Regions from separate parts of the Paraburkholderia sp. BR10872 genome, predicted to be linked through region 2. Evidence: riboswitches for the same ligand, from Rfam matches in the RefSeq annotation. Region 2 holds a riboswitch; each other region holds the start of a gene.

The links. Region 2 has a riboswitch for cobalamin ahead of AB4Y43_RS34750 (TonB-dependent receptor). Riboswitches for the same ligand answer to the same signal wherever they lie in the genome.
Region 1: it holds a riboswitch for cobalamin, as region 2 does, so the genes downstream of both, cobW (cobalamin biosynthesis protein CobW) here and AB4Y43_RS34750 (TonB-dependent receptor) in region 2, are expected to answer to the same signal.
Region 3: it holds a riboswitch for cobalamin, as region 2 does, so the genes downstream of both, AB4Y43_RS39005 (CbtB domain-containing protein) here and AB4Y43_RS34750 (TonB-dependent receptor) in region 2, are expected to answer to the same signal.
Region 4: it holds a riboswitch for cobalamin, as region 2 does, so the genes downstream of both, cobG (precorrin-3B synthase) here and AB4Y43_RS34750 (TonB-dependent receptor) in region 2, are expected to answer to the same signal.

What each region holds. Positions count from the first base shown of each region.
Region 1 is NZ_JBFRCN010000073.1:21,734-28,889, reverse strand. Features, by position in the region: gene AB4Y43_RS36215 (ATP-binding protein) at 1-619, opposite strand, end outside; gene cobN (cobaltochelatase subunit CobN) at 616-4,410, opposite strand; gene cobW (cobalamin biosynthesis protein CobW) at 4,438-5,523, opposite strand; cobalamin riboswitch at 5,743-6,013, opposite strand; gene AB4Y43_RS36200 (cobalamin biosynthesis protein) at 6,156-6,647, shown strand; gene cobO (cob(I)yrinic acid a,c-diamide adenosyltransferase) at 6,647-7,156, shown strand, end outside.
Region 2 is NZ_JBFRCN010000065.1:10,946-18,101, forward strand. Features, by position in the region: gene AB4Y43_RS34750 (TonB-dependent receptor) at 1-1,283, opposite strand, end outside; cobalamin riboswitch at 1,386-1,568, opposite strand; cobalamin riboswitch at 1,659-1,793, shown strand; gene AB4Y43_RS34755 (porin) at 1,850-2,944, shown strand; gene AB4Y43_RS34760 (phosphatase PAP2 family protein) at 3,002-4,963, opposite strand; gene AB4Y43_RS34765 (MFS transporter) at 5,122-6,705, opposite strand; partial or broken gene AB4Y43_RS34770 (DUF305 domain-containing protein) at 7,023-7,156, shown strand, end outside.
Region 3 is NZ_JBFRCN010000096.1:10,066-17,221, reverse strand. Features, by position in the region: gene AB4Y43_RS39025 (lysylphosphatidylglycerol synthase domain-containing protein) at 1-150, shown strand, start outside; gene AB4Y43_RS39020 (hypothetical protein) at 229-810, shown strand; gene AB4Y43_RS39015 (patatin-like phospholipase family protein) at 854-1,891, shown strand; gene AB4Y43_RS39010 (histidine phosphatase family protein) at 1,960-2,589, opposite strand; cobalamin riboswitch at 2,634-2,779, shown strand; gene AB4Y43_RS39005 (CbtB domain-containing protein) at 2,819-3,037, shown strand; gene AB4Y43_RS39000 (CbtA family protein) at 3,051-3,803, shown strand; gene AB4Y43_RS38995 (ABC transporter permease) at 4,122-4,811, shown strand; gene AB4Y43_RS38990 (ABC transporter permease) at 4,825-5,538, shown strand; gene AB4Y43_RS38985 (ABC transporter ATP-binding protein) at 5,562-6,350, shown strand; gene AB4Y43_RS38980 (GlxA family transcriptional regulator) at 6,507-7,156, shown strand, end outside.
Region 4 is NZ_JBFRCN010000011.1:2,682-9,837, forward strand. Features, by position in the region: gene cobG (precorrin-3B synthase) at 1-1,113, opposite strand, end outside; cobalamin riboswitch at 1,209-1,396, opposite strand; gene cbiE (precorrin-6y C5,15-methyltransferase (decarboxylating) subunit CbiE) at 1,526-2,752, shown strand; gene AB4Y43_RS11370 (cobalt-precorrin-6A reductase) at 2,749-3,492, shown strand; gene cobM (precorrin-4 C(11)-methyltransferase) at 3,489-4,226, shown strand; gene AB4Y43_RS11380 (MarR family winged helix-turn-helix transcriptional regulator) at 4,223-4,669, opposite strand; gene AB4Y43_RS11385 (hypothetical protein) at 4,773-5,138, shown strand; gene AB4Y43_RS11390 (glutathione S-transferase family protein) at 5,152-5,769, shown strand; gene AB4Y43_RS11395 (sodium:solute symporter) at 5,831-7,156, opposite strand, start outside.

The DNA of each region.
Region 1 (7,156 bases), on a different contig from region 2:
GCTGTTCGGCCTCGCGCACCGCACAAAACGCCTGCGGATCGGCGTCGAATGCAAGCCGCGCCTTGACGATGCGTTGCCGTTCAGCGACGTCATAAGGCGTGCCGAGTTCGACCATCAAGCCGAAGCGATCGAGCAATTGCGGACGCAACTCGCCCTCTTCGGGATTCATCGTGCCAACCAGCACGAAGTGCGCGTCGTGCGTGTGCGACACGCCATCGCGTTCCACGGTATTCACGCCGCTCGCCGCCGCGTCGAGCAGCACGTCGACGAGCGCGTCGGGCAGCAGGTTCACTTCGTCCACGTAAAGCACGCCGCCGTGTGCGCGCGCGAGCAGCCCCGGCGCGAAGCGCACCGCGCTCTCGCGCAACGCCGCTTCGAGGTCGAGCGTGCCGATCAGCTTGTCCTCGCTCGCGCCGAGCGGCAGCGTGACGAACGCGCCTTCCGGCAAGAGCGCCGCGAGCGCACGCGCCGCCGTGGATTTCGCGGTGCCGCGCGGCCCGCTCACCAGCACGCCGCCGATCGCGGGGTCGATGGCCGCGAGCAGCAGCGCGCGCTGCAATGCCGCCTGGCCAACCAGCGCGGTAAAAGGAAAAGCGGGACGCGTGGCCGCTGCGCTCATGGTCCTGATCCTTCCAGATGCTGCCCGGCTTCGAGCAGACGGTGTTCGAGTCGTGCGCGATGCTCGCCCGGCTCCTGCCAGAGCCCGCGCTGGATCGCTTCGAGCAGGCGCTCGCACACGGCATGCAGCGCGTGCGGATTGTGGCGCTGCATGAATTCGCGCGTGTCGTCGTCGTGCACGTAGGCGTTCGCGACGAGCGCGTACTGATGATCTCCCACCACGCGCGCAGTCGCGTCATAGCCAAACAGGTAATCCACGGTCGCCGCCATTTCCGCCGCGCCCTTATAACCGTGGCGCTTCACGCCGTCGATCCACTTCGGGTTCACCACGCGCGAGCGGATCACGCGCGCAATCTCTTCGTGCAGCGGACGAATGCGCGGCGCGGCGGGGTTGCTGTTGTCCGCGTGATAGAGCGCGGGCTGGGCCTGCGAAAAATGCCGCGCCGCCACGGCCATGCCACCCTGGAACTGGTAGTAGTCGTTCGAGTCGAGCAGGTCGTGTTCGCGGTTGTCCTGGTTCTGCAGGACCACGTCGAGTGTCGCGAGTCGCGCGCGGAACGCCTCGCTCGCCTCGTCGCCCGCGCTCTTTTGTGCGTAGGCGTAACCGCCCCACGCCTGGTACGCGTTCGCGAGATCGGCGTCGGTCTGCCACTGGCGATGGTCGATCAACGACTGCAAGCCCGCGCCATACGCGCCGGGGCGCGCGCTGAAGACACGCCAGCCCGCGCGGCGTCGCGCCTCGTCGGCGGCCATGCCGTTCGCGACCAGCGCATCGCGCTCGCGCAGCACGCGTGCGCGCAGCGGGTTCTGGTGCTCCGGCTCGTCGAGATCGGCCACCGCCTGCACGGCGGCGTCGAACAGATGCATGACGCTCGGAAACGCGTCGCGGAAAAAGCCCGATACGCGCAGCGTCACGTCGATGCGCGGCCGGTCCAGCGCCTCGACCGGCATGATCTCGAAGTCGGTCACGCGCTGGCTGCCGGCGGCCCACTTCGGCCGCACGCCGATCAGCGCGAACGCCTGGGCGATGTCGTCGCCGCCGGTGCGCATCGTCGCCGTGCCCCAGACCGAAAGCCCAATGGCGCGCGGGTAGTCGCCGTGCTCCTGCAGATGGCGCTCGATGAGTTGATGCGCCGATTTCATGCCGAGCGCCCACGCTGCTTGCGTCGGAATGGCGCGCGTATCGACGGAATAGAAGTTGCGGCCCGTGGGCAGCACATCGGGGCGGCCGCGCGAGGGCGAACCACTCGGGCCTGGCGGCACGAAGCGGCCTTCGAAGCCACGACGCAGCTGGCGCATCTCTTCGGGGCCGCAGGCGTCGAGGCGCGGCAGCACGTCGTCGCGCAGGCGCGCAAGCACCTGGGTCGCGTGGGGAAGCGACGCAGTCTCCGCATCGCTTCGTTGACCTGAGCAAATGTCTTCGATCAGCGTGGCCGCGAGCATTTCCAGGCGTTCGCGCGTGTCGCCCGCATGACGCCATGGCGTATCGCTCACCGCTGCGAGCCGTGGTGGACGCGGGCCTTGCCACGGCGCAGCCCAATCGACCGTGGCCGGATCGACGAGATGATCGATGCGCAGGTCTCGCGCGAGCGCATCGATGAGACCTGCATTCGCGCCCTGCCCGTCCCCGCATGCGTATCGTCCGAGCGCGAGCAGCGTGTCGCGCCGCTGCTGGCCTTGCGGCGATTCGCCGAACGTATGCAGGCCGTCGCGAATCTGCGCTTCCTTCAGCTCGCACAGGTAAGCGTCGGCGCGCGTGAGCAATTCGTCTTCGGCAGCCTGATCCTGCGGCGCGGCGACGCTCAATTCCTCGTGCAGCCGATGCTCGATGATGGTCGCGAGTATGGTCTTGCGCAGCAGCTTCGCGCGGCGCGGGTCCACCATCAATGCTTCGTAATACTCATCGACCTGACGCTCCAGGTCTTGCAGCGGTCCGTAGTTTTCAGCGCGCGTGAGCGGCGGCATCAGGTGATCGATGATCACGGCCTGGGCGCGGCGCTTGGCCTGGCTCCCCTCGCCCGGATCGTTGACGATGAACGGGTACAGATGCGGCAGCGGCCCGAGCGCCATGTCGGGCCAGCAGGTGTCGGCGAGCGCCACGCTCTTGCCCGGCAGCCACTCCAGGTTGCCGTGCTTGCCCACGTGCGCGATGGCGTCGATGCCGAAGGTCTCGCGCAGCCAGAAGTAAAACGCGAGATACGCGTGCGGCGGCACGAGTTCGGCGTCGTGGTAGTTCGCGTAGGTGTCGTCGCCGCGCGAGCGCGAAGGCTGAATGCCCACGAACACCTGGCCACAGCGCCAGCCCGCAATCATGAAGCGGCCGCGGCGCACGGTGGGGTCGTCCTCCGGCACGCCCCAGCGCGCGATCAGCGCGTTTTGCGCCTCGGCGGGCAACTGCGAGAAGCGCGCGCGGTAATCATCGAGGGAAAGACTCTGCCATGCGGGGCGCAGCGCGCGGGTGTCGGGATCGTTCGTCACGCCCTGCGTGAGGATGCGCATGAGCGCGTCGCCGTCTTCGGGCAGATCGGCCACACGATAGCCTTCGTCACGCAGCATGCGCAGGATGCCGACCACCGAGGCCGGCGTGTCGAGTCCCACGCCGTTGCCAATGCGCCCTTCGCTCATCGGATAGTTCGCGAGCACGAGCGCGAGTTTCTTCTCCGCGTTCGGCAGGCTGCGCAGACGGCACCACCGGCGCGCCAGTTCGGCGACGAACGCCACGCGCTCGGCATCGGGCTGATAGCGCACGACATCGACCTGCGTCTCTTTGCAGTGGTATGCGAGGCCCTTGAAGCTGATCGCACGCGTAATCACGCGGCCGTCCACTTCGGGCAGCGCGATATGCATGGCGATGTCACGCGAATTCAGGCCGTGATTGTCCTTCACCCAGTCTTCGCGATTGCCGCCGCTCAGGATCACCTGGAGCACGGGCGCGTCGCCGGCGAGCGCAATCGGTTCGGGGTCGTCGAGCGACGAAGCCGCGAAGGCCGTGGTATTCAGCACGAGCGAGACGTCGTGCTCGGCCGCCAGTTGATCGAGCACGTCGCGGCTCAAAGTGTCCTTGAGCGACGTGATCGCAAGCGGCAGCGGGTTCAGGCCGCGCGCGAGCAGCGCGTCGATGAGGGCATCGAAAGCGGCGGTGTTCGCCGCCTGCAGATGCGCCTTGTAAAACAGCAGCGCGACGACCGGCGCGCCAGGTTGCCAGCGCGCGCGCCATTCGTCGATGGTCGCGACGTCGCGCTGCGGGCAATAGAGCGCAGCGGCGGGCAACGCAATGGGCGGCGCAGGCTCGCTGCCCCAGTCGAATGCGCGCCACGCGAGCGCACGCAGGAACGATTCGGCGTTGGCCGCGCCGCCTTCGCGCAGATAACGCCACAGCGAGCGGCAAAACTCGGGCTCGGCGCGGCTCTTCGCGATGAGATTGGGGTCTTCCTGCAAGTCGCCCGAAAACATCGCGAGCAGTTGCCCGCGGCGCTCGGCTAGCGAGACGACCTGCTCGATGCCATATGGCCAGTACGTTTCGCCGCCCAGATGATCGACCACCACCACGCGCGCGTGCTGCAAGACATCTTCGACGTAGAAGTCCACCGACGCGGGCTGGCGCAAATAGGTGACGTTCGCAAGCCGCACGCTCGGAAAACCTGCGGGCAAGCGCGGCACGACGCTCGCCAGCAGCGCGAGCGTCGTGTCCGCCGAACTGAGCACGACGATCTCGGCGGGCTGCTGGTCGATCCGGATAACGCCCTGCGTGTCGTCGACGAAGCCGCCAGGCGTAGTGCGCAGCAAATGCATGGGACGGCCTCGTCTAGCTGGGTGCGATCACTTCGCGCCCGCGGTCTGCACATTCGCCAGTGCGATATCGAAGGCCGCTTGCAGCGTCGCGCCATCGAGATCCTCTCCGATCAGCACGAAGCGGCTCGCAAGCGGCTGCGCCGCGCTTTCCTGCGCGTTCCAGCGGCGGTCGAAATAGCTGTCGAAGCGGCGGCCCACGCCTTGAATCACGAGGCGCATGGGCGCACCCGGCAGCGCGGCAAAGCCCTTCACGCGATAGATCGTGTGCGCATCGACGAGTTGCTGCAGCGCCTCGATCACAGTCTCGCGCGAAGCCGCATTGCCCGACACCACAACCGAATCGAACTCGTCATGATGATGATCGGGATCGTCGGCGGAACCGTGATGGTCGTGCCGCAGATGAATGCTCTCCTCGGAGGCCGCCTCGAGCCCGAGCAGCGTATGCAGATCGAGCTTGCCGTGCTGCGCGCGCACGATCTTCACCTGCGGCGGCAGCTCTTCGCGCAGCTCGGCGATGAGCGCGTCCTGGCCCGCAACGTCCAGCAGATCGGTCTTGTTGAGAATGATGAGGTCGGCGGCCGAAAGCTGGTCTTCGAACAGCTCGTGCAGCGGCGACTCGTGATCGAGGTTCGGGTCGGCGCGGCGCTGCGCGTCCACGGCCCGCGGATTTTCAGCGAACTGGCCGCTCGCGGCGGCGGGGCAGTCCACCACGGTCACGACCGCATCGACGGTGAACGCGTTGCGGATCGACGGCCAGTTGAACGCCTGCACGAGCGGCTTGGGCAGCGCGAGACCCGAAGTTTCGATCAGCACGTGATCGACATCGCCGCGGCGTTCGAGCAGTTTCTCCATCACGGGGAAGAACTCTTCCTGCACGGTGCAGCAAAGGCAGCCGTTCGCGAGTTCGTAGAGCTGGGCTTCCGTTTCGTTGCCGTTCTCGTCGCAGCCAATGCCGCAACCGCGCAGAATCTCGCCGTCGATACCGAGTTCGCCGAATTCGTTGACGATGACCGCGACGCGCAGGCCGCCCGCGTGCTGGAGAATGTGACGCAGCAACGTGGTTTTACCGCTGCCGAGAAAGCCCGTCACGATCGTGACCGGAATCTTGCGCATTTGCATGAAGTGCTCCTTCGGCGCCAGGCCGTATCGAGGGGCATGGTGCGTCGCGCCTGCCGTTCGTGCGGGTGCCGTGTTGCGCACACGCGCGTATCCATGGAGACGCTGTCACGCGCAACGATCCAACAACCTGCAGGGGACGAACGACCAGAAACGCACCCGGGCCTCGCCCGGCTGACGCATGAAAATCACGGACCCGGCACCGCATCCCCGCAGCGCGAATCCCACGTATCTGGCCGGTATCCGGACTGACGAAACACCGCTTCGCCTTCCCGCGCGAGCGGCCTTGCGGCCGGCTTGCACAGTGGCGTGGACTGCGTAAAGCATGGAAGCGGTTTGCGGCATTCGTGCGAACGCCGCGCTCGTTGTACCGTTGCGGGTGCAGTTCAGGTTGGCCATGCCCGAGGCGGGATGGCTCCCTGATTCCCGTTTAACTGCGCGCGCATTATGAATCGCGCGCGCGAGCACCAGAGTGCGTGCGAGTGTAGGCGCGGGGGGCCCGTGCGTCAAGGAAGGCGTGGGAAGCCGCAAAAGCGTGTGCTATCGTAGCGCGCATCCGGCGCCCGCCGGAACGCGACGCTTTTGCTCGTTTTGCCCCTGCGGTCACGCCTTCGATCGACGCCCTCGCCGTGAATCCTGCCGAAAATCGCGCCTCGGGCGCAGCCTCATTCGAAGCCACGCCGGAACCCGCGCAGCGCGTGCCGCCGCTTGCGCTCGGCATCGGCTGCCGGCGCGGCGTGACGCTCGCGCAGGTCGAAGCCGCGGTGCGCGCCGCGCTCGGCGCGTGGCCTCTCGACAGCGTAACGGCCGTGGCAACGCTCGATGCAAAAGCCGGCGAACCCGCCTTGCACGCGTTTTGCGCGGCACATGCGCTGCCGCTGCACACGTACACGCGGGAGCAACTCGCCGCGACACCGATACTGGCGCCCCCCTCCGCAGCCGCGCAAGCGCAGTTCGGCGTAGACGGCGTGTGCGAACCCTGCGCGCGTCTGGCGGCGGGCGGCGCTCCGCTCGTGCGCGGCAAGCTGGCGCTCGACGGCGTGACGGTCGCAATCGCAGGCATTCTGCCAAACGACGCAAATGCGGACGCGAAAGCGCCGCAACCAAACCAATCCCGATGATGAAAACCGATCCCGAATCGCACCAACGCATGACGCAACGCCGCCGCGAAGGCCACGAGAAGAAGCAGGCCGCCGCGACGCACGAAAAGGGCCTGTTGATCGTCAACACCGGCAACGGCAAGGGCAAGAGCACGGCCGCGTTCGGCATGGCCGTGCGCATGCTCGGCCACGGCATGAAGCTAGGCGTCGTGCAGTTCATCAAGGGCGCGCTGCACACGGCCGAACGCGATTTCCTCGGCAGCGTTGCTCACTGCGATTTCGTGACGATGGGCGACGGCTACACCTGGAACACGCAGAATCGCGACGGCGACATCGCCACCGCGCGCAAGGGCTGGGACGAAGCGAAGCGCATGATCGAGAGCGGCGAGTACGCCATGGTGATCCTCGACGAACTCAACACGGTGCTCAAATACGAGTACCTGCCGCTCGACGAAGTGCTCGGTGTGATCGCCTCGCGCGCGCCGCACGTGCACGTGGTCGTGACGGGCCGCCATGCGCCCGACGCGCTG
Region 2 (7,156 bases):
TTGCCCGTATTCACCGATTGCCCCTGCACGATTTCGTGCCGCCCCGCCAGAAACAGCGTGACGGGTCCGAGCGTGGACGACTGATGCATCGACACGGCCGAATCGTTGCGCGCGGGCAGCCCGCCCGGCACATCCACGGGCAGGAACGCCAGCTCGCGCGTGTAGTCGTAGGCGAGCTTGGTCTCGCCGTCGAGCGGCATGCCGAAGAGCGTATGGCCTCTTTCCTGATGCGTGATCGAGGTGGAGGTGGAAAAGCGCGTCGAGTCGATTTCGTCGGTCGGGATCGTCGGGTCGTTCGAATAGAGGAACTGACGGTCCGTCGCGTAGCCCACCGACTGGTCGAGCTGCGTGGTCGGCGTGATGTCGAGGTGGAACGCGAGACCGGTCGTGAGCTGCGTGTCGCGCTGCCGGTCGTTGCCTCCCGCGTTGTCGTAGGAGAGATCGGAGCGGTGGTAGAGCGCGAAGGTCGAGATCGACCAGTTGTCGTGCGCGTAGCCAAGGCGCGCGTCGAGGTTCTGCGCGTGGTATGGATTGCGGCCGTCTTCGTGGCCGTAGGCCCCGGGCTGCGTCGCGTCGATGCCCGCTGTGTTGTAGTCGTGCAGGCCCAACGAGTAGGTGAGGCCGCTCAGTGCGGAAAGCGGCCCTGTCGAGCCGATCGAGCCCGAGGTGCGCACCTGCGAGTCGAAGGTCTTGTTCGATCCGCCGCCGAACGAGACGGTGGTCTGGTTCGGCTGGTTCGACGCATGGCGCGTGAACAGTTGGACGACGCCGCCCACGGCATCCGCGCCGAACGAGGCGGCGGCGGGACCGGAGATCACCTCGACCCGGTCGAACGAGGCAGTCGCAAGATCGGCCCATTCGGCCGTGCCCGTGGTGACGGAGCCTATGCGTATTCCGTCGATGAACACGGCCACCTGGTCGGCCGACGAGCCGCGGATGCTCACCCCCGTGTACGACCCCGGGCCGCCGGTCTGCGAGACGGTGACACCCGGCAGCGTGGCGAGCGCCTGCGCGATGCTGGGGTCGACGGGGGACACGCGCTCGAGGTCTTCGCGCGTAAGCACCTGGGTGGTTGCATAGCGCTGATCGAACGATTGTGGCAGATGCTGCGCGTCGCCCACGACGAGGATATTGGGCAGCGTGGTGTCGCCGCCGGCTTGTTGCGGCGCCTGGGCGGACGATGCATTGGCGGCATTGGCGGCATTGGCGGCGTCGGCGGCATGCGCGGTTTGCCACGCCCAGGCGAGCGCGGCGGAAGTCAATACGAATTGGCGAAAGTTCATGATGCGGTGGCTGGAAACAGCTCCTGAAATACGGGCTGTCCGTGCAACGGGCGATCGCCACGCGGGCGGTGCTTGCGCATTGGGGATCCCCGCCCGCTGCGGCTGCTGGACTCGGTTGATGGCAGGTCTCCTGGCTCGCGGGTCGACATCCGCAGCCGGCCTTCCCGGTTTCCCAGTGGCCTTCTCTGGCATGGACTCGCCGCTTACAGTTGCGGGGGCAGCCGCAGTCTTGCACTGCGTTCCCTTTTGATCCCGTCGCCGGGAACCATCAGGGCGCAAGGGTAAGGGCCGCGCAATCGGTGCGTCAACCTTTGACGAGCGTCGTGTGGCAAAAACACCCGGTTTGGCTGCTTCCGCAACTTACGCTATCCTTGCGGCTGTTTTTCGCGCGTAGGCGCTGCACAAGCGAAACGCAGCAGGGAAGCCGGTGAGAATCCGGCGCGGTCGCGCCACTGTGACCGGCGGTCAATCGAGCCAGAAGTCAGACCTCGCTACGTCCTCGCCGCATCGAGCGGGGGCGGACGGCGCTCGTCCACGCAATCCCACCTACACAAACAAGAAGACTCATGAACAAGAACATTCTCGCCGTCCTGGGTGGGACGGCATTGGCATTCACCGGCGCTGGCGCCTCGGCGCAGCAGGTCACGTTGTACGGTGAGATGGACGCGAGCGTCGACTATGTCAGCGACGTTGGCGGCCGCACCCAATATCGTGCAGGCTCGGGTCTTGTCGACGGCAGCTTCTGGGGCCTGCAGGGCACTGAGGACCTCGGCGGCGGCAACGCCGCGATCTTTCGCCTCGAGCGCGGCTTCTCGTCCACCTCTGGCGAAGCCTTCAACGACCATCCGTTCTACGTTGGTCTGCAATCCGAACGACTCGGCACGATTACGCTGGGCCGCCAGTACGACACGATGCACGACTACTTCGCCCCGTTCACACTAACGGGCGGCGCAGGCGGCACGGCATTCGCGCATCCGTTCGACAACGACAACGCCAACAATTCGTGGCTCGCCTCGAACGCCGTGAAGTACGCGAGCGCAACGTACGGTGGTTTCAGCGCCGGCGCGATGTACGCGTTTTCGAACGAGGCGGGGCGCTTCGCGCAAAATCGCGCTTACGGCTTCGGCGTCCATTACGAAGGCGGCCCGTTCAGCGCAGGCGTGGCGTGGATGCACATCAACGGACGCGGCGCCTCTTCGGTGGGTGCGTACGATACATCGGTGCTGCCGGGTGCGGGCCTCGTGCCGACCGAGGTCGCGGTGCAGCGCGAAGACACCATCGGCGCGGGCATGAGCTACGCGCTCGGCGACGTCACGCTTGGCGCGGCCTGGTCGCGTTCCATTCATACCCGTGTCAGCGAGGCCGACGGCGGCGCGCCCTTGCCTTCGGTCGCATTCAGCAATTACGAAGTGAATGCGCTATGGCAGGTGACGCCCGCGTTCTCGCTGGCGGGCATGTATGCCTACACGGGCGCGACCTCCGCGCATTGGCATCAAGGCGCGCTGCAGGCCGGCTATCAACTGTCCAAACGCACGGACGTTTATACCGAGGCGATCTATCAGCGCGCGTCGTCCGGTGCGCTTGCGATGATCAACACCTGCGACCCGTCGGGCGGCCGCAACCAGGTGCTCGTGGCCGCGGGCATCCGGCATCGCTTCTGATGCGTAAAAAAGGCCCCGAACCGTTGCGATTCGGGGCCTTTATACTGCGTGGCTACGTCACGAAGCCGAGAGCTTCACCGAAACGCCGGTCGAAGAATAAACCGGCGTGGCCTTGAAGCCATCGACCGTGACCGTCGCGAATTTCACCGATGCGCCGTTGCCGTCGATCACGTCGATCGTGTCGCCCGCTTTCGGCGTATAGCCGTTCACGAACTTCACATGCAGCGTGCCGCCCGCCACCGTGAGCTGGCCGCCCACACGCAGGCGTCCGCCGCCGTTGCCGTCGATATCGAGTTCGAGCGTCGTGCCGTCGAGCTGCGTGTACTTGCCCGCCACCGTCAACGGTGCGCTCGTCGCCACGGTCACGCCGCCGCCGGACCCGACGTACACGTCGCCGTTGCCGAAGGCCGTGGTCGACGCTGCAGCGAGCATGCCGCCGCTCACCTGTGAGCCGCCCGTGTAGCTGTTATTGCCCGCAAGCGTGAGCGTGCCGCTGCCCTGCAGCGTGAGCTTGCCCGTGCCGGCGATGTCGTTGCGCCAGGTGTCGGCGGCGTTGAAGCCGCCCTGGGTCGCGTCCATCGCCACGATCACATTGCCGTTGAACGCACCATAACCATCTGCAGCACTAAACATGTTCAGACGGCCCCAGCCCTCGGCGTCGTCCATGACCGGATAGCCCGAGACGACTTCGGTCGTCTTCAGCACGATGCGGCGCTGGTCGGCGCTCAGGTACGGGAAGCGCGTTTCGAGCAGTACCTCGGCGCCCTTGGGCACGACGGGCTGCGCTTCGGTGGATTCGATCTGGCTGAAACCGAACGTCATGCGGCGCGCGAACTCCGACTTGTTGGTCGCATAGTCGGCAAAGCGGTCGGTCGCGGTCGTGGACGAATGCGCGAAGGCGGGGAAGGTCGTGGCGCTCGTGCCGGTGGCCTGTTCGAGCGCGCTGTGCGCCTGCGCATAGGCCGCGCTCTTGAGCGTGGCGTTCGCGGGATCGTAGAGATTCGCGGCAGTGGCGGCCAGCGCGAACATGCGGCCGCCGATCACGTCGAGCGGCGAATGCATGCCCGCGAGAATGCGGTTTTCGCCGAGCTCGAGGCCGCGGCTCGCCATTTCCTGGTAACGCTCGGGCACGAGGTATGCCATGGTCATCGCGTCGCGCATGGCTTCGGCTTCGTGGCCGCTGATGAAGCCGCCGTCTGTGGACGGCGTCGTGCTGATGGCCGGCACTAGCGTGGGGTCGACCACGACGCTCGTGCTCCATCGGAACGGCCGCGCGTATTTGTAGAAGCGCTTGGCGGGCTCGGTGGAAGCATTGTTGCCCATCGTGTTGAGCAGGTCGACCACCTTGCCGAAGGTTGCGTTGCTCGTGCTGCCCACGCCCGTGTTGTTGCCCGAGTCGTTGTAGAGCGTCGTGGTCGCGTCCGCGGGAATCGACGTGATGCTCGTCGTCTGCTGCGCAGCCGAGCGCCAGGCGGCGGTGAGCGGCCCCATGCCGTCGGTCACGCTGTAGCCCTTGCCGCGGCGATCGTCGTAATAGGCCGCGTCGGCCTGCGCCTGGCTGCGCTGGGTCGTCGCGGTCACGACATACTGGATGTTCGCGTTCAGCACGGTGCTGTTGAGGATCGTGCCGTTGGGCGTGCCGTCGGTGGGGACGCCCGTCCACGTCGACTGCACGACCGCGGGGAATGTGCCGTTGGCGGGCGCGGAGACGCCCGCGTCCACCAGCTGCGTGAGCGGCTGCCAGAGATCGAGAAAGCGCGCCACCACGCGCACGCCCGCATTCGTCGCGAGCGTGGCGTAACGCGCGTCGCCGCGCTGGTTGGTCGCGATGTTGTCGACAAAAGCCGGTACGTCGGGAATCGGTGCGTTGTCCACGAAGCCGGGGTCGGCTGGCGGCGCGGGAATCGCGGCGGTGGTGGCGGGATCGCTATTGCCGCCTCCACAGGCGGTCAGCGCGGCAACGCTGGTAAGCACTGCCAGGTAGACCGGCAGTGCAATTCGGTGGCGTGATGCGGGCATGCTGAGGGCTCCGTCGTCGTGATTGATGCTGTGTGGTTATTTCTACTGACGGCGGCGAATTATGCTTACCCTCGATTACTCCCTAATTACCAATTTATTACGCAGATGTTAAACGGCAATGGAAATGAAGTGCGTATGAAGTATTTTGCGGCGTCCATTTACGGCTGCGCCTCGAGATAACCGACCCGCACGGGCGGCACGAACCACGCGAGACACAGGCCGGCCAGCGCGGCTACGGCAGCGACGAGTAGGCCAATGTGGATCGAATCCACGAGCGCGCTGCGCGCGGAGTTCATCATCGCGTCGCCGGCATGCCCGGCGCTCACGAGGCGGCTGATCAGCGCGGCCTGGTCGGCGCGGTCTACGAGCAATTCGGGACTCGCAAACGACCTGAACCATTGCGTCGCCTGATACGAGTCGAGTGAGCGATTCACGCCCATGGTGTAGACGTGGCCGAGCAACGCGCCCGTCATCGCCGTGCCCAGCATGCCGCCGAATGTGCGCAGCGATTGCAGCATCGCCGTGGCGGCGCCGAGATGGTCGCGCGAGACGATCTGCTGCGAGCAGACCGTGAGGCTCGTGCCCACGAGGCCCAGCCCCAGGCCGCTCGCGCCCATGCACGCCATCCACACGAGATGCGGCTCGTTGCCTCGCAGCACCACCACCGCCAGACTCGCGAATGCCGCCAACGCGAAGCCGACGTAAAGGATCGCATTGGCGCGCCGGATGCGCGTGACCACGCGATTGTTCACGAAACTGCCGACCGTTGTGCCGAGCAGCAGCGGCGTGATCAGCATGCCCGAGGCGCGCGGCGACATCGCATAGCCGCCCTGGAACAGCAGCGGCACGTAGAAAACGAGCGAGAACAAGGCAAATCCGCCGAGCACCGACATTGCAAAGAGCGGGCGGAGTTTGCGGTCGAGCAGCATGTCAACGGGGATGATCGGATAGCCCATGCGCTTTTCCCAGAAGAAAAGCGTCAGCGAACAGACCACCACGATCGCGGCCAGCACGATCGTCGAAGTCGTCCAGCCTTGCCTCGGCAGAAGCTCGATGCCGAGCTGCAGCGCGCCGAACGTGACGGCGACGACGCAAGCGCCGAGCCAGTCGAGACGCAGCCGCGCGCCTTCGCGGGCATGGTGCAGATGCGGCAGGAAAGCATTCACGAAGAAGAGCGCCGCCACGCCCACCGGCACGTTGACGAAGAACACGAGGCGCCAGCTGCCGTGCTGGGTCAGCATGCCCCCGAGCGTAGGCCCCACCACGTTCGCCAGGCCAAACGCGGAGGAGACGAATACCAGCCAGCGCAGGCGTAGCCGCGGATCGGGAAACAGGTCGGCGACGGTCGCGAATACCGTCCCCATCATGATGCCGCCGCCGATGCCTTGCAGGCCGCGCGCGAGCACGAGAAACAGCATGTTGGTCGCGATCCCGCAGAGCACCGAGGCGAGGGTAAAGAGAAGGATGGCTGCCAGCATGAAGGGCTTGCGGCCGAACAGATCGCCCAGACGCCCGAAGATCGGAATCGTGATGACCGACGCCAGCATGTAGGCCGTCGCGACCCATGCATAGAGTTCGAAGCCCTTGAGCTCCGCGACGATGCGCGGCAATGCGGTGCCGACGATGGTCTGGTCGAGCGCGATCAGCATCGAAACCGAAGCGACGCCGAGCATCGCCAATACCGACTCGCGAAACGGCAACAGTTGCCGTCCTTGATCGTGAAGCCCAATGCTCGTGGCCATGTAACGCTCCTTACTGCTGCGACGCGGCTAATCTGCTATGCGGCGCCCGGCAAATAATGAATGGGTCGGGCCCGCGCGTGCGACCTTCATGCGTTGTGCAATGATGGTACGCCCGCATACGCGAATGTCACGGGACGAACACGTCATCGACGAAGTTATTCCACACGACCCGCGCGAGACAGGGGAGATGCGAAGCGTTTGCCAACGTTTCGCGGCTCGTCGCTCTGCAAATCGATTTCGCCCGGCATGGAGTAAATCGGCCAGTCCGTTGTTTGCCTTCATGTCGAATGAGATTCGACCAAAACGGAGGGGACGTCATGAACGCTGCAATTCGACTCGTTTTGCGGGCAACGGCAAGCGTTGCGGCCACGCTTTCCCTGGCCGGTCTATGCGCCGCGTCGGCGAGTGACGCGGGATCGTCTCGCAGCGATGACGAAGCCTCGTTTCTCTC
Region 3 (7,156 bases), on a different contig from region 2:
CAGGCTGCGGAAATCGTTCGCACGCGTCGCACCATGCGCCACGGCGCGCAGCCCGCCGCGCAGACTGCTGACGCGCTGCCCGCCGCGGCGAGCGTGTCCGCACGCGCGCCGACCCCGAAGCGGGACTCGCAGCACGATCAGGTCCATTGACGGTACATTGTGGGCATGTCGATGCGCGCCGGATCGGCGCGCGTAGACGCAAGTCCATGTTGATGCGTTAGCAAGGACATGAAGCCCACGTTTTCACTCACGCGTTCGCTCGCGCTCGCGTGCGCCGCCACGGCGGCGTTCACGCTTTCCGGCTGCGACGATCGTCAGTTCGATGCCATGCTCGATACCATCCGGCAGGGATTCAAGGCGTTCTTCGATTCCGTGAAGCCCGACGCGCTGCTGCTCAAGGGCCTCACGCCAGGCGTTTCCACGCTCGAGCAGGTGCGCGAGCAAATGGGCAAGCCCGAGACCGAGCGCGTGTTCGACGACGGCTCGCGCCGCCTCGAATATCCGCGCGGCCCGCAGGGCCTCAAGACCTGGATGGTCGACATCGGTCCGAACGGGCGGCTCGTGGCCATTACTCAGGCGCTTACTGCGGAAAACTTCGCGAAGATCCGCGTCGGCATGAGTGAGGACGAGGTCCGGCGATTGCTCGGTAAACCCGGGCAAGTGGCCGGCTACCGCTTGAAGAAGGAGACGGTGTGGAGCTGGAAGTGGCTGGAAGGGGGCGTGACTCCCGAAGCGTATTTCAATGTGCATTTCGGACCGGACGGGCGGGTCACGACGACCTCGCGCTCGGACGTGATCCGCGGTCGCTGACTGCGTTGACTCAGTCGACCCAGGGCCACGCAAGGAGGCGCGCATGATGAACCGGCGACGGCCCAAGCGTGTCGGACTCGTGCTCGGCGGTGGAGCTGCGCGCGGCTGGGCGCATATCGGCGCGATTCGCGCGCTCGAGGAAGCGGGCATCAAGCCCGACGTGGTATGCGGTACGTCGATTGGCGCGCTCGTCGGCGCGGTGTACGCGAACGGCGATCTCGACTGGCTTGAAGACTGGGTAGGCAAGCTGACCTGGCAGACCGTGGTGCGCCTGCTCGACTTGCGTTTTTCGGGCGGGCTGCTCGGCGGGCGCAAAGTGATCGACCTGTTTGCGCACCAGTTCAACGGCCGCTCGATCGATGACCTGAGGCTGCCGTTCACGGCGGTTGCTACCGAACTCGACACGGGACGCGAAGTCTGGCTGCGCGAAGGCGGCGTGGTGGACGCCGTGCGCGCTTCGATCGCGATTCCCGGCATCTTCACGCCGATCTGGCATGACGGCGTGTGGCTCGTGGACGGCGGACTGAGCAACCCCGTGCCGGTATCCGCCGCGCGTGCGATGCGCGCCGACACCGTGATCGCCATCGACCTCAATCACGACATTCTCAACGGCCGCGACCTGGGCGGTGCGATCGACACGATGCCGCGCGAGCTGCCCGTGGAGGCGAGCGACGCGGCGACGGCGGCATCGGCCGCCGTGGCGGCCAGCGGCGGCGCCAATGGTGCCGAAAACAGCGAAGCGGGGCCCGAACCGCTCCTGCGCCGCAATGGCAAGCGCTTTCCGCGCTGGCTGCAGCCTGCAGGCCCCGGCGCGGCTGGCGGTCCGGACGTGCGCGTGGCGCCGCCGCCTAGCACGCGTGCGCCTTCCGTGTTGAGTTCGGTGGCCCAGAGCATCGACATCATGCAGGTGCGCATTACGCGCAGCCGCCTGGCAGGGGAGCCCGCCGACGTGCTGATCCAGCCGCGCCTGGGCGGCATGGGGATCTTCGACTTTCATCGCGCCGCGCCCGCCATCGAGGAAGGGCGCGCAGCCGTGCAGTACATGATGCCGGCCATCAAGGCACAGCTGGGGCTGGACTAGAGCGCTTCTGGCTACCGATCCAGAATGCCGGCGACGGCGAGGGCAGGGCGGTAGCGCCGTTCCGGTCCTCACTTCATCGCCGCGAGCCAAACCCAGCCGTGCTCTGTGCGGCGTAGGGCCGTCACGGAAAGCGGCGCGATTTCGATCGAGCGAAACCCCGCCGACGGCGCGCCCAGCGCGTGAAGAATCGCCGCCCGGATCACGCTCGCGTGCGTGAAGGCGACCACGTTGTGCCCCGAGTCGGGCACCGCATCGAGCCAGGCGCTGACGCGCGTGCGGACATCGTCGAACGATTCGCCGCCGCCTGGCGGCCGAAAGCCCGGATCGCGCGTCCAGGCCGCTAGGGCCTCGGGCGCTTCACGCGCGAGATCCGTCAGGCGCTGACCTTGCCACGCGCCGAAGGCGGTTTCGGCGAGCGCTTCAGCTGGCGTTGCCCCCGCGAAGCCTGCCGCGCGTGCGCTCGCGCGGGCGATCGCGGCGGGACTCGTGAGCGCACGCGGCACCTCGCCATTGCGATTACCACCGGCCAGCCCCGCGTGCCAGCGCTCGCGCCAGGCGGCAAGCGCCTCGAGTACGCGCGCGTCGAGCGCTGCTTCGGCGTCTTCACCCGCAACAGGCACTTCAGGCACGTGCGGGAACGTGCCCGAGCGCAGAGCAGCGTTCGCCGCATGGCTCACCAGCCAGACTGTCGTCGACATGCTTTTCCTTATGCTTCACTACTCTTTGGCTGACATCCGGGCCGCGGCCGGCCGCCGCAGCGCGTAGAATACGGGCTCCACGACACGCGGAAGCCGGTGCAAGTCCGGCGCGGTCGCGCCACTGTAACTGGTTGCCGTCGAAAACATCGAAGCAACGGAAGTCAGACCTGCGCGTCGTGAACCACTCTTTCAACGACTAGCGGGGCGCGTAACCCCAGGAGAAGTCAGCATGTCCGAAACCTCATTCCCCTTGCAGCACGCCCCGGCCGCGCCGGCGCCCATTGCGCTGCGAGACATCCTGCCCTGGGCGATCTTCGGCGGCCTGATGCTGCTGCTGGCCCTGTACTTCGTGGGCGCCGAGCAGGGCGCCACGTCGATCTTCCCGGGCATGTACGTCCACGAGTTCGTTCACGACGGCCGCCATCTGCTCGGCTTCCCCTGCCACTGACCGGGAGCTGACCATGGTTGGCAAGTTGCTGGTGCGCGGCATGCTCGCAGGCATCGCCGCGGGACTTCTCACGTTCGGCTTCGCGAAGATCGCAGGCGAGCCCCAGGTCGATCAGGCGATCTCCTTCGAGGAGAAAGCCGACGCCGCGAAGGGCGAAGCGCCCGAGCCCGAAATCGTCAGCCGCAAGACCCAGGCGAGCGTCGGTCTCTTCACGGGCGTGATGGTCTATGGCGCGTCGATCGGCGGACTCTTTGCGCTCGTCTTCGCGTATGCCAATGGTCGCGTGGGGCGTCTTTCGCCGCGCGCGCTCTCGGCCTGGCTCGCGCTCGCCGCCTTCGTCGCGATCTACCTGGTGCCGAACATCAAGTATCCGGCGAATCCGCCCTCGGTCGGCGACCCGGAGACGATCGGCTATCGCACCGGGCTCTTTTTCCTGATGATCGCGATCTCGATCGCCGTGTCGGTGTTCTCGCTCAAGGTGCGCGCCGCGTTCGTGCCGCGCCTTGGCCTCTGGAACGCTTCGATCGTGGCGCTCGTGCTGTTCGTCGTCGTGATCGGCGCGATCCAGCTCGCGTTGCCGACGATCAACGAGGTGCCCGCCGCGTTCCCGGCCGTGCTGCTGTGGAAGTTCCGCACGGTGTCGATCGGCATGCAGTTCATTCTCTGGACGACGATCGGTCTGCTTTTCGGCGCGCTCGCCGAAAAGCTGCTCGGCGCGAACGCCCGTACCGGCAGCGCACGCGGCACGCAAACGCGCGCCGCATAAGCTCCGCCGGGGCCGCAGCGCGCACATCGCGCGCCTATCGAAAAAGCGACCCCAAACTTGCGTAAATGCCCCGCGCGCCTCGCGTGCCGGGGCATTTTTTTTCGCCTTTCAAAAGCATCGCGCCCGCGGCTGTGCGGGCCTGATCCGCACGCGCCGACGCGTCGCGCGGCAATGCTGCACTGCAATATCCGCGCCGCACGAGTTTGAGCAATCCATTTTGCACTGAGACGATCCGCGCCAGTTCATCGGTTTCAGCGGCGCCCACGTGCCGCGCGAGGCCGCCCGAAACGACAAAACAACTTTGTTCCGGAGACGCGCGTGATCCTTTACGGCTTTGGCCCGGTGCTGCTCGCCGGCACGATCCAGACCATCGAACTTTCGCTCCTCTCGCTCGGCGTGGCCGTGCTGCTCGGTCTGGCTGGCGCGGCGGCCAAGCTCTCGTTCAACCGGCCGCTCGCCGCCGTGGCGACCGCGTACACGACGCTGATCCGCTCGGTGCCCGACCTCGTGCTGATGCTGCTGCTCTTCTACAGCATCCAGATCGGCGTGAACGAGGCCACCGACGCGCTCGGCATGGCGCAGATCGATATCGATCCGTTCGTGGCCGGCGTCGTCACGCTCGGCTTCATTTACGGCGCGTACTTCACCGAAACGTTCCGCGGCGCGTTTCTCGCAGTGCCGCGCGGCCAGCTCGAAGCGGGGCACGCCTACGGCATGAGCGGCGCGCGCGTGTTCGCCCGCATCCTCTTCCCGCAGATGATGCGTTTCGCGCTGCCCGGCATCGGCAACAACTGGCAGGTGCTCGTGAAGGCAACGGCGCTCGTCTCGATCATCGGTCTCGCCGATGTCGTGAAGGCCGCCCAGGACGCGGGCCGCAGCACCTTCAACCTGTTCTTCTTCCTCGTGATCGCGGCGCTCATCTACCTTGCGATCACCACGCTCTCGAACTTCGCGCTCGTCTGGCTCGAACGCCGCTATTCGGTGGGCGTGCGTCACGCGCAACTGTGAGGACAAGGCCGTCATGAACGAAATCATCCAGCAATTCGGCCGCGCGTTCCTCTACTGGGACGGCGAGCATGTCTCGGGCCTCGCGATGACGCTGTGGCTGCTCGTGATCTCCGTCGCCTTCGGGTTCGTGTGCGCGGTGCCGCTCGCCGTGGCGCGCGTCTCGAGCCGCCGCTGGCTCTCGCTGCCGGTGCGCTTCTACACCTACGTGTTTCGCGGCACGCCGCTCTACGTGCAGTTGCTGCTCATCTACACGGGCGTGTACAGTCTCGCATTCATCCGTTCGGAGCCGCTGCTCGACGCGTTCTTTCGCAGCGGCCTGAATTGCGCGGTGCTCGCCTTCGCGCTCAACACTTGCGCGTATACGACGGAGATTTTCGCGGGTGCGATTCGCGCGACCACCCACGGCGAAGTGGAAGCGGCTCGCGCCTACGGCATGAGCCCGTTCACGATGTACTGGCGCGTGATTCTGCCTTCGGCGCTGCGCCGCGCACTGCCGCTGTACAGTAACGAAGTGATCCTGATGCTGCACGCGACCACGGTGGCCTTCACCGCGACGGTGCCCGACATCCTCAAGGTCGCGCGCGACGCCAACTCGGCCACCTACCGCTCGTTCGAGTCGTTCGGCCTCGCGGCGCTGATCTACTGTGCGGTATCGTTCGTGCTGGTGGCCGCGTTCCGCCGCGCCGAAAAACGCTGGCTCGGCCATCTCGCCGTGCGCACCCGCTGATTCACCGGAAACTGGAGACCATCTTGGCTCAGACGCAATCCTCAGATAGCAAGCTCGTCGCGCGCGACATCCACAAGCGCTACGGCGACAACGAGGTGCTCAAGGGCGTCTCGCTCGACGCGAAGAAGGGCGACGTGATCAGCATCATCGGCGCGAGCGGCTCGGGCAAGAGCACCTTCCTGCGCTGCATCAATTTCCTCGAGAAGCCGAACGCGGGCGAGATCGTCGTGGACGGCGAGGCCGTGCGCACGAAGGCGGGCCGCAACGGCGACCTCGACGTGGCCGATCACAAGCAGTTGCAGCGCATCCGCACCAAGCTCGCGATGGTGTTCCAGCACTTCAACCTCTGGTCGCACATGAACGTGCTCGAGAACGTGATGGAAGCGCCTATCCACGTGCTGGGCGTGCCGCGCAAGGAAGCCGAGGACCGCGCGCGGCAGTATCTGGAGAAAGTGGGCCTCGCGCCCCGCGTGGAGAAGCAATATCCGTCGCATCTTTCGGGCGGCCAGCAGCAGCGCGTGGCGATTGCGCGCGCGCTCGCGATGCATCCCGACGTGATGCTGTTCGACGAACCGACTTCGGCGCTCGACCCCGAACTCGTGGGCGAAGTGCTCAAGGTGATGCAAAAGCTCGCCGAAGAGGGCCGCACGATGATCGTCGTCACCCACGAAATGGGCTTTGCGCGCAACGTCTCGAATCATGTGATGTTCCTGCACCAGGGGCGCACGGAGGAGGAGGGCGCGCCCGCCGATGTGCTCGGCGCGCCGAAGAGCGATCGTCTGCGCCAGTTCCTCTCCGGCAGTCTCAAGTAAGCGGCGCGTTCAGTCTCGCGCCGCGTCTTGCCGATGGTCCGTTCCGCCGCTCTTCCTCCCGCTTCAGTTCCGGCCGCCGCGCCCGGGGGCCAGGCGCCGCTCGCGCGCGCCGGCCGCACGACCCAGGTGGCGATCGTCGCGCTCCCGCCCGTTTCGATGTCGGGCGTGGGCCCGATCGTCGACGCGCTCAATCTCGCGAACGAGATCGACGGCCGCGCGCTGTACCGCTGGCAGATGTGCTCATGGAACGGCCGGCCTGTGCCGCTCGCGGGCGGCGCGCAGTGGCCCGCCGACTGCGCGTTCGGCGACGCCGTTTCGGCCGACTGGCTCATCGTCGTGACCGAGCGCTACCAGCAGTTCGCCGACTACCGGCTCTTCCTCGCGAGTCTCGCGCGCGTGGGGCAGCGCACGCCGCTCGTCACGGGCATTCACCATGGCATCTGGTGGCTCGCGATGGCGGGACAGTTGCAGGGCTACCGCGTGGCCGCGAACTGGGAGACCTTCCAGCAGTTCGCCGAGCAGTTCGAGCGCACCATCGTCACGCAGCACATCTACGAAATCGACCGCGACCGCGCGACCTGCTCGGGCGGCCAGGCCACGCTCGACTTCATGCTCGCGATGATCGGCCGCGACCATGGCCCGGAACTCGCCGAGCGCATCGCCGACGCGCTGGGCGCGAGCACGCTGCGCAGCGGCGACGAGCGCCAGCGCATTCCGTTCGTGACCGCGCCCGGCGAGCGGCACCCGCGCCTGAACGACGCGCTCAAGCTGATGGAGGCGAATATCGAGGACCCGCTCACGACCGA
Region 4 (7,156 bases), on a different contig from region 2:
ACATCCCGTCGAGCCCGTGCACGCGACGAGGCGCGCGAGCGGGTCGGCGCGGGAGGCGATGAGACCGAGCGCGTCCAGGCGTTCGAGCGCGGCGTGCATGGCGTGCGCGGGCACATTCGGCAGCAGGACGCCTTGCCAGGGCGTCACGCGCAATGTCGCGTCGCCCGAGTCTTCCGCGAGCGCGGCAAGTGCGCGCAGCGTTGGCGCGTCGATACGGCCGAGAGCGGGCTGCGCGCCCACGTAGCCGCTGCCGTCGGCGTGCAGCGCGTATGCGCCGAGGCGCAAGCCGGCGGGGCTCGCCGCGCGGCGCCAAGCGGGCAGCGTGGCGTCGTCGCGCGTCAACGTGAAGTCGCCATGCTGTTGCGCGCGCTGTAGCAGCGCGTCGAGCGAATGAGTGGCGAGGACGTCGCGCATGCGTGTGGCGGCCGCGCCCGCGAGATCGAGGAACGCATGCAACAGCGCGCGCATCGATGCGCAAACGTCTTCGGCCGCGAGCGTGCCGACTGGCCGCGCCGTGGGGCGACCTGCGAGGCCCACTGCGAAGCGCACCGTTGCGCCATCATGCAGCGCGGCGAGCCAGATGTCGTGCGGATGCTCGAGCGTCGCCACACGTTCACCGCCGTCGAGTAGCAACGCGAACTTGGGCGAGAGTGCGGCGAAGCGTGGCTCGCGCTGCATCATGTCGATGAGCGCAGCGGCGAGTTCCGTCGTGTCCCACAACGCGTCAGGGTCGAGGCCCGCGAGCGGGCTCAGCATCACGTTGCGCAATTCGTCGGCGGCGCATGCACGCTCGACCGGGCTCGCGGCGTCGATGCCGGCAGGGCCGAGGCCTGCGTCGATCAGCGCGGCGCTCAATGCCGCTTCTTCGCCGGCGCGCACGCCGCGAATCTGCACGTTCGCGCGATTGGTCAGTTCGAGTACGCCGTTCGCGTGCGTCGACGCTGCGTCGGCGAGGGCCCGCGCACGCGCGGCGCTCAGCGCGCCGCCAGGCAGGCGGATGCGGCACAGGCCGCCGTCGCGCGCCGCGACCACGCGCAGGAGCCCCGGGCACGCCGAGGGGCGGAGCACGGCCAATGCGGCAGCGGGCGAGACAGGCTTCGTTTCGTGTTTCAAGGCATTACCGGGTAAGCATCACGCTGGAGCGGCGCGTTGCCCGCACGGCAGGCGGGAAACGGCAGCGGTATCGGTACACCCCGTCCGATATGGGTTCGCGCGAACAGTCGGCCGGCAGGTCTCCTGGCTCGCAGGTCGTGAGCCGCATCGGCCTTCCCGGTAAAACCAGTGGCTCGGGTGGATGCGGTCTCGCTGCTCACAGTCGCGGGGCGGCCACAGCTTGCTGTGTTCCCTTTTTGCGATCCGGAGTTGGCGCTTCAGCGCTTGCTCCGGTCTCATGCAAAGCTGCCTTAACGGCACCGGCGGACACGGTATTATGCCCGTTTTCACGCGTGCTCCACCCCACGATCGGGCTGCGGGCCGTGGCGGTGTAGGGAAACAGGCAACCAAACAGGCAACGGCGGGAGAGCGAATGCAGGGCACGCAGGCATGGCTGACGGTGGTGGGCATCGGCGACGATGGATACGCGGGGCTCGGGCGCGACGCGCGGCGCGTGCTGTTCGACGCGGCCATCGTGACGGGTGGCGAACGCCATCTGGCGATGCTGCCCTCGCGCGTGCGTGCACGGCGCGAAGCGTGGCCCCAGCCGTTTAGCGTCGAGGCGCTGCTTGCGTACCGCGAGTCGAATCAGTCCGTATGCGTGCTCGCGAGCGGCGACCCCATGCTGTTCGGCGTGGGCGCGACGCTCGCGCGCCGCGTGGTGCCCGGTGAAATGCGCGTGCTGCCCGCGCCGTCGTCGCTCTCGCTCGCGGCGGCGCGCAAGGGGTGGGCGCTGCAAGATACGGCGATGGTCTCGCTCGTCGGTCGTCCGCTCGATGCGCTGCGCCGCCATCTCTACGCGCGCTCGCGCGTGCTCGCGTTGAGCGCGGATGGGCGCACGCCCGCGGCGCTTGCCGCGTTGCTCGCCGAAGCGGGCTTCGGCGCCACGCGTCTTGCCGTGTTCGAGCATCTGGGCGGCCCGCTCGAACGCCGCATAGAAGGCCGCGCCGATGCGTGGCACGTTGAAGAAGCCGCGGCGCTCAATCTGGTCGCGTTCGAATGCGAAAGCGATAGTGCGCAGACGCCCGCGCGCGGCTGGACGCTCACGCCAGGCCTCCCCGACGACGCCTACCGACACGACGGTCAGATCACGAAGCGCGACGTGCGCGCGCTCACGCTCGCGCGTCTCGCACCCACGCCCGGCGCGTTGCTGTGGGACGTGGGCGCGGGCAGCGGCTCGATCGGCATCGAATGGATGCGTTCGCACGCCGCTTGCCGCGCGATCGCGATCGAGGCGAACGCCGAGCGTCAACGCTTCATCGAGCACAATCGCGCGGCGTTGGGCGTGCCGGGTTTGCAACTCGTTGCGGGCCGCGCGCCCGACGCGCTCGCAGGGCTCGCCGCGCCAGACGCGGTCTTTATCGGCGGCGGCGTGACCGTACCCGGCGTGCTGGACGCGTGCTGGGCGGCGCTCGCGAGCGGCGGGCGGCTCGTCGCGAACGCGGTGACGTTGCAGAGCGAAGCGGCACTCGTGGCATGGCGCGCGCAGCACGGCGGCGCGCTCACGCGCGTCGGCATCGGCGAGGCGCAGCCGCTGGGCGGCTTCGACACCTGGCGTCAGGCCTTGCCCGTCACGCTTTACGAGGCCGTCAAGCCATGACGGCGCGCATCCTGCTGCTCGGCGGCACCGGCGATGCGCTGGCGATCGCGCGCACGCTCGGCCCCCAGCACGTCTACTCGCTCGCGGGCCTTGGCCGCGTGCCCGCCGATCTCGCCTGCGCGGTGCGGGTGGGCGGCTTTGGCGGAGCCGAAGGGCTCGCGCGCTTTCTCGCGGACGAAAACATCACACTGGTTTTCGACGCCACGCATCCCTATGCCGCGCAAATCAGCGCCAACGCGGCGCGTGCGTGCGAAGCGGCGCACGTGCCGTACTGGGCGCTGCGGCGTGCGCCGTGGCAGCCGCAGCCCGGCGACGACTGGCGCATGGTGAGCGGCTGGGCCGGCGTGGTCGAAGCGGTCATGCCGTTCGCGCGCCCGCTCTTCACGCTCGGGCGCGAGCCGCTTGCGCATCTGAACGAGGTGCCGGAGCATCAGCACTGGACGGTCCGTTGCCTCGAAGCGCATCCTGGCCACGCCCGTGCGCGCATCATCGACGCGCGCGGGCCGTTCACGGCCGTTGGCGAGCGCACGCTCTTTACCGAAGCGCGCATCGACGTCGTGGTCAGCAAGAACAGCGGCGGCGCGGCGACCGAAGCGAAGCTCGCCGTCGCGCGCGAAATGGGCTTGCCCGTGGTGATGATGCAGCGCCCGCCGCTGCCCGACGCGCAACGTGAATTCACGTCGGCGCAAGCGGCAATCGACGCGCTCGCGAACCCTATTCAGCGGAGTTTCCACGCATGACCGTTTTCTTCATCGGCGCGGGGCCGGGCGATCCTGAACTGATCACCGTGAAAGGCCAGCGCCTCGTGCGCAATTGCCCCGTCATTCTCTACGCGGGCTCGCTCGTGCCGCCCGCCGTGCTGGAGGGCCACCGCGCGCACAAGGTGGTGGACACGGCGCCGCTCACGCTCGACGAGATCGTCGCGTTGCTCGAAAACGCGCATGCCCAGGGCTTCGACGTGGCGCGCGTGCATTCGGGCGACCCGTCGCTCTATGGCGCGATCGGCGAGCAGATCCGGCGGTTGCGTATGCTCGGTATTCCTTATGAAGTCGTGCCCGGCGTGACCGCGACCGCCGCGTGCGCGGCGGCGCTCGGCAGCGAACTCACGCTGCCCGGCATTTCGCAGACGCTCATTCTCACGCGCTACGCCACCAAAACGTCGATGCCCGAAGGCGAGCAGTTAGGCGACCTCGCGCGTCACCGAGCGACGCTCGCGATTCACCTGGGCGTGCGCCATATCGCGCGCATCGTCGAGGAATTGCTGCCGCACTACGGCGAAGATTGCCCGGTCGCGGTGATCTATCGCGCGAGCTGGCCCGACGAGGAACGCGTAACGGGCACGCTCGCGGATATCGCGCAGAAGGTGCTCGCTACGGATATCGAGCGTACCGCGCTCATTCTCGTAGGGCGCGTGCTCGCGGCGGAGGGGTTTGCGGAATCGACGCTGTATGGGGCGCAGAAGCGCCACGACTAGGAAAGCGCGCGCAAGTGCGCGCGCAGCTTGTCCACCTCGCCCTCGGCGAACTCCTTTTCGATCTCCTCATGCGTTTGCTGCCATAGCGGAAACGCAGCATTGAGCAGCCGATGCCCCTCGTCCGTGAGGCTCAGCAGACGGCTGCGCTTGTCTTCCGGGTCCTGCTCGATGACCACGAGACCGCGCCGCTCCAGCGGCTTGAGTGCGGCCGTGAGGGTGGTGCGGTCCATGGCGAGCAGCGACGCCACGTCTTTCATACCGGGCGGATGCGGCCGGTTCAGCGACATCAGCAGCGAAAACTGCCCGTTCGTGAGATCGAGCGGACGCAGCACGTCGTCGAAAATGCGCGCGAGATTGCGTGCCGCCCGCTGCATATGCAGACACAGGCAGCAATCGCGCACCAATAGCGTGGTTTCGAAGGGAAGTTTCTTTGCGCGTGCCATGTTGCAATTATGTTGATATCAACCTATGCTGTCAAGGCCGGATGGGCGACATACCGTTGCTCCCGTTTTCAGACCAGCAACCAGACCAGCAGTTGGAGGACACATGAGCGATCAGAAACTGTTTCTCGCTGTTTTTCTCGGTACCAAAGACAACGCGCGCATGAAGGGATGGGCGGCGCTTTCCGAAGCCGATCGGCACGCGAAGGAAAAGGAGGGCATTGCGGCCTGGCACGCGTGGGTCGAAAAGCACAAGGCATCGATCGTCGATATGGGCGGCCCGCTCGGCAAGACGAAATCGATTGGCGAGCATGGCATCGCAGACACATCTAACGCGCTAACCGGCTATACCGTTTTCCGTGCTGCATCGCACGAAGAGGCTGCGAAGCTGTTCGAAGGCCACCCGCACTTTTCGATTTTTCCGGGCGAGGCCGTCGAGGTGATGCCCGTTCTGCCGATTCCCGGTGTGTGAACGGAGGCGCGTCATGAAACTCTATGGTTTTGCCGGCACGCGTTCGCAGCGCGCGCTATGGGGCCTCAAGGAAGTCGACGCCGATTTTGAATTCATCTCGGTCAATCTGCTCGCAGGCGAGCACAAGCGGCCTGAATACCTGCGCATCAATCCCGCAGGCAAGGTGCCCGTGCTGATCGACGGCGACCGCGTGATTCCCGAATCGGCTGCAATCGTGCTGTATCTCGCGGATAAATATCCAGAGAAGGCGCTGTTGCCCGCGGATCTCGACGAGCGCGCGCAGGCGTATCGCTGGACCCTGTTCGCGGTCACCGAACTGGAGCAGCCGCTCTGGAGAATCACGCGGCATTCGTTTCTGTATCCACCGGAAAAGCGCAGTACCGCCGATATCGAACTCGCGCGGGAGGACTTCAGCAGCATGGCCGCGGTGCTCGAAAGGCACCTCGAAGGACGCGAGTTCATCGTCGGCAACAAGCTTTCGGTCGCCGACTGCGTGACGGTGTATCTGATGGACTGGGCCCACGAAGTGCAACTGCTGGAGGGCTTCCCGCGCTTGCAGGCGTATCTCGAACGCCTCTACGCGCGTCCCGAGGCGCCGCAGCGCATCGCCGAAGCGCGCAAGGCGGCATAAATGGAAAACGGCCCAATCGGATCTCGCCGATTGGGCCGCCTCGCTACCGCGTTACGCCAACTCAATGCGCCCGCGCATGCTCATGATCCACATGCGTGCGCGGCTGCGTTACCGTACTCACCACCACTAGCACGATCACGTTCACGAACAGCGCAAGGAAGCCGATGTTGACGTCCTTGAGTGCGTCCGGCGCGAACGGAATCAGCTGAGCCACGCTCACATGCGTGAGCGTCGTGACGATCACCACCAGCACGCCCGCCACGATGCCGCAGAATGCGCCTTGCTTCGTTACGCGATTGCGCGCGGAGAGGCTGCACACCATCGCCGGGAACAGCTGCGTGACGAAGTTGTAGCCCATCAGGAGCAGCGCGACGATGGTGTCCCCGCCATTGAGCGTGAAGCCGACTGCCACGAGCGCGATCACCGGCACGAAGGCGCGCGCGAGCTTCGCGACTTGCGCGTCGTCCGCGCTCTTCGCGAGGCCGCCGCGATAGATGTCGTTCGCGAGCAGCGTCGAAGCCGTGGTGAGGATCATCGAGCCCGGCACGAGTGCGGTCAGCACGCCGGCCGCGCCGATCACGCCCACGAACCATGGATCGAACGTCTGCAGGGCGAGACGGAACAGCGAGAGGTCGATGTCGCCGCCCTTGAGGCCCGGCACCTTGAGCACGGCTGCGAAGCCGCAGAAGAAGACGAACAGCAAAATAAGCTGATAGAGCGGCAGGATCATCGCGTTGCGGCGGAAGATGCGCTCGTTCTTCGCGGTGTAGACCGACATGAACGTATGCGGCCACATGAAGAAGCCTAGTGCCGTGAGCAGCACGGTGGACTGGAACCACGTCACGCTCTGGCCGCGTGCCGGGAAGGTGAGGAAGCCGGGCTTGGCGGCGTCGATGGCGCGGAACATCTCGCTCAGGCTGCCATAGTGGTGAATCGGCAGGTAAATGCCGAGGAACACGGCGATGGCGAGAATCATCGTGTCCTTCACGACCGAGTTCCACGCGCAGCCGCGCACGCCCGAAACAATCACGTAAGCCGTGACCACGGCCGCGCCGATCCAGATCGCCGCCGTGGAGGAGATCGCGCCATACGAGGCCGTCGTCACGATGATGCCGAGGCCCTTGAGCTGCAGAACGAGATACGGCACGAGCGCGAGCACGCCCACGCAAGCCACCAGCACGCCCAGCGCGGGGCTCTGGTACTTGCGCGCGAAGAAGTGCGGCTGCGAGACGAGCCGGTGCTGCTTGGCGAAGCGCCACACGGGCGGCAGCATCCAGTACGAGAGGATGTATGCAAGCGTGCCGTAAGCCAGAATGTAGTAGACGGGCGCGCCCTTGCCATAGGCGAAGCCGCTGCCGCCGAGGAACGTGAAGGTGGTGTAGATCTC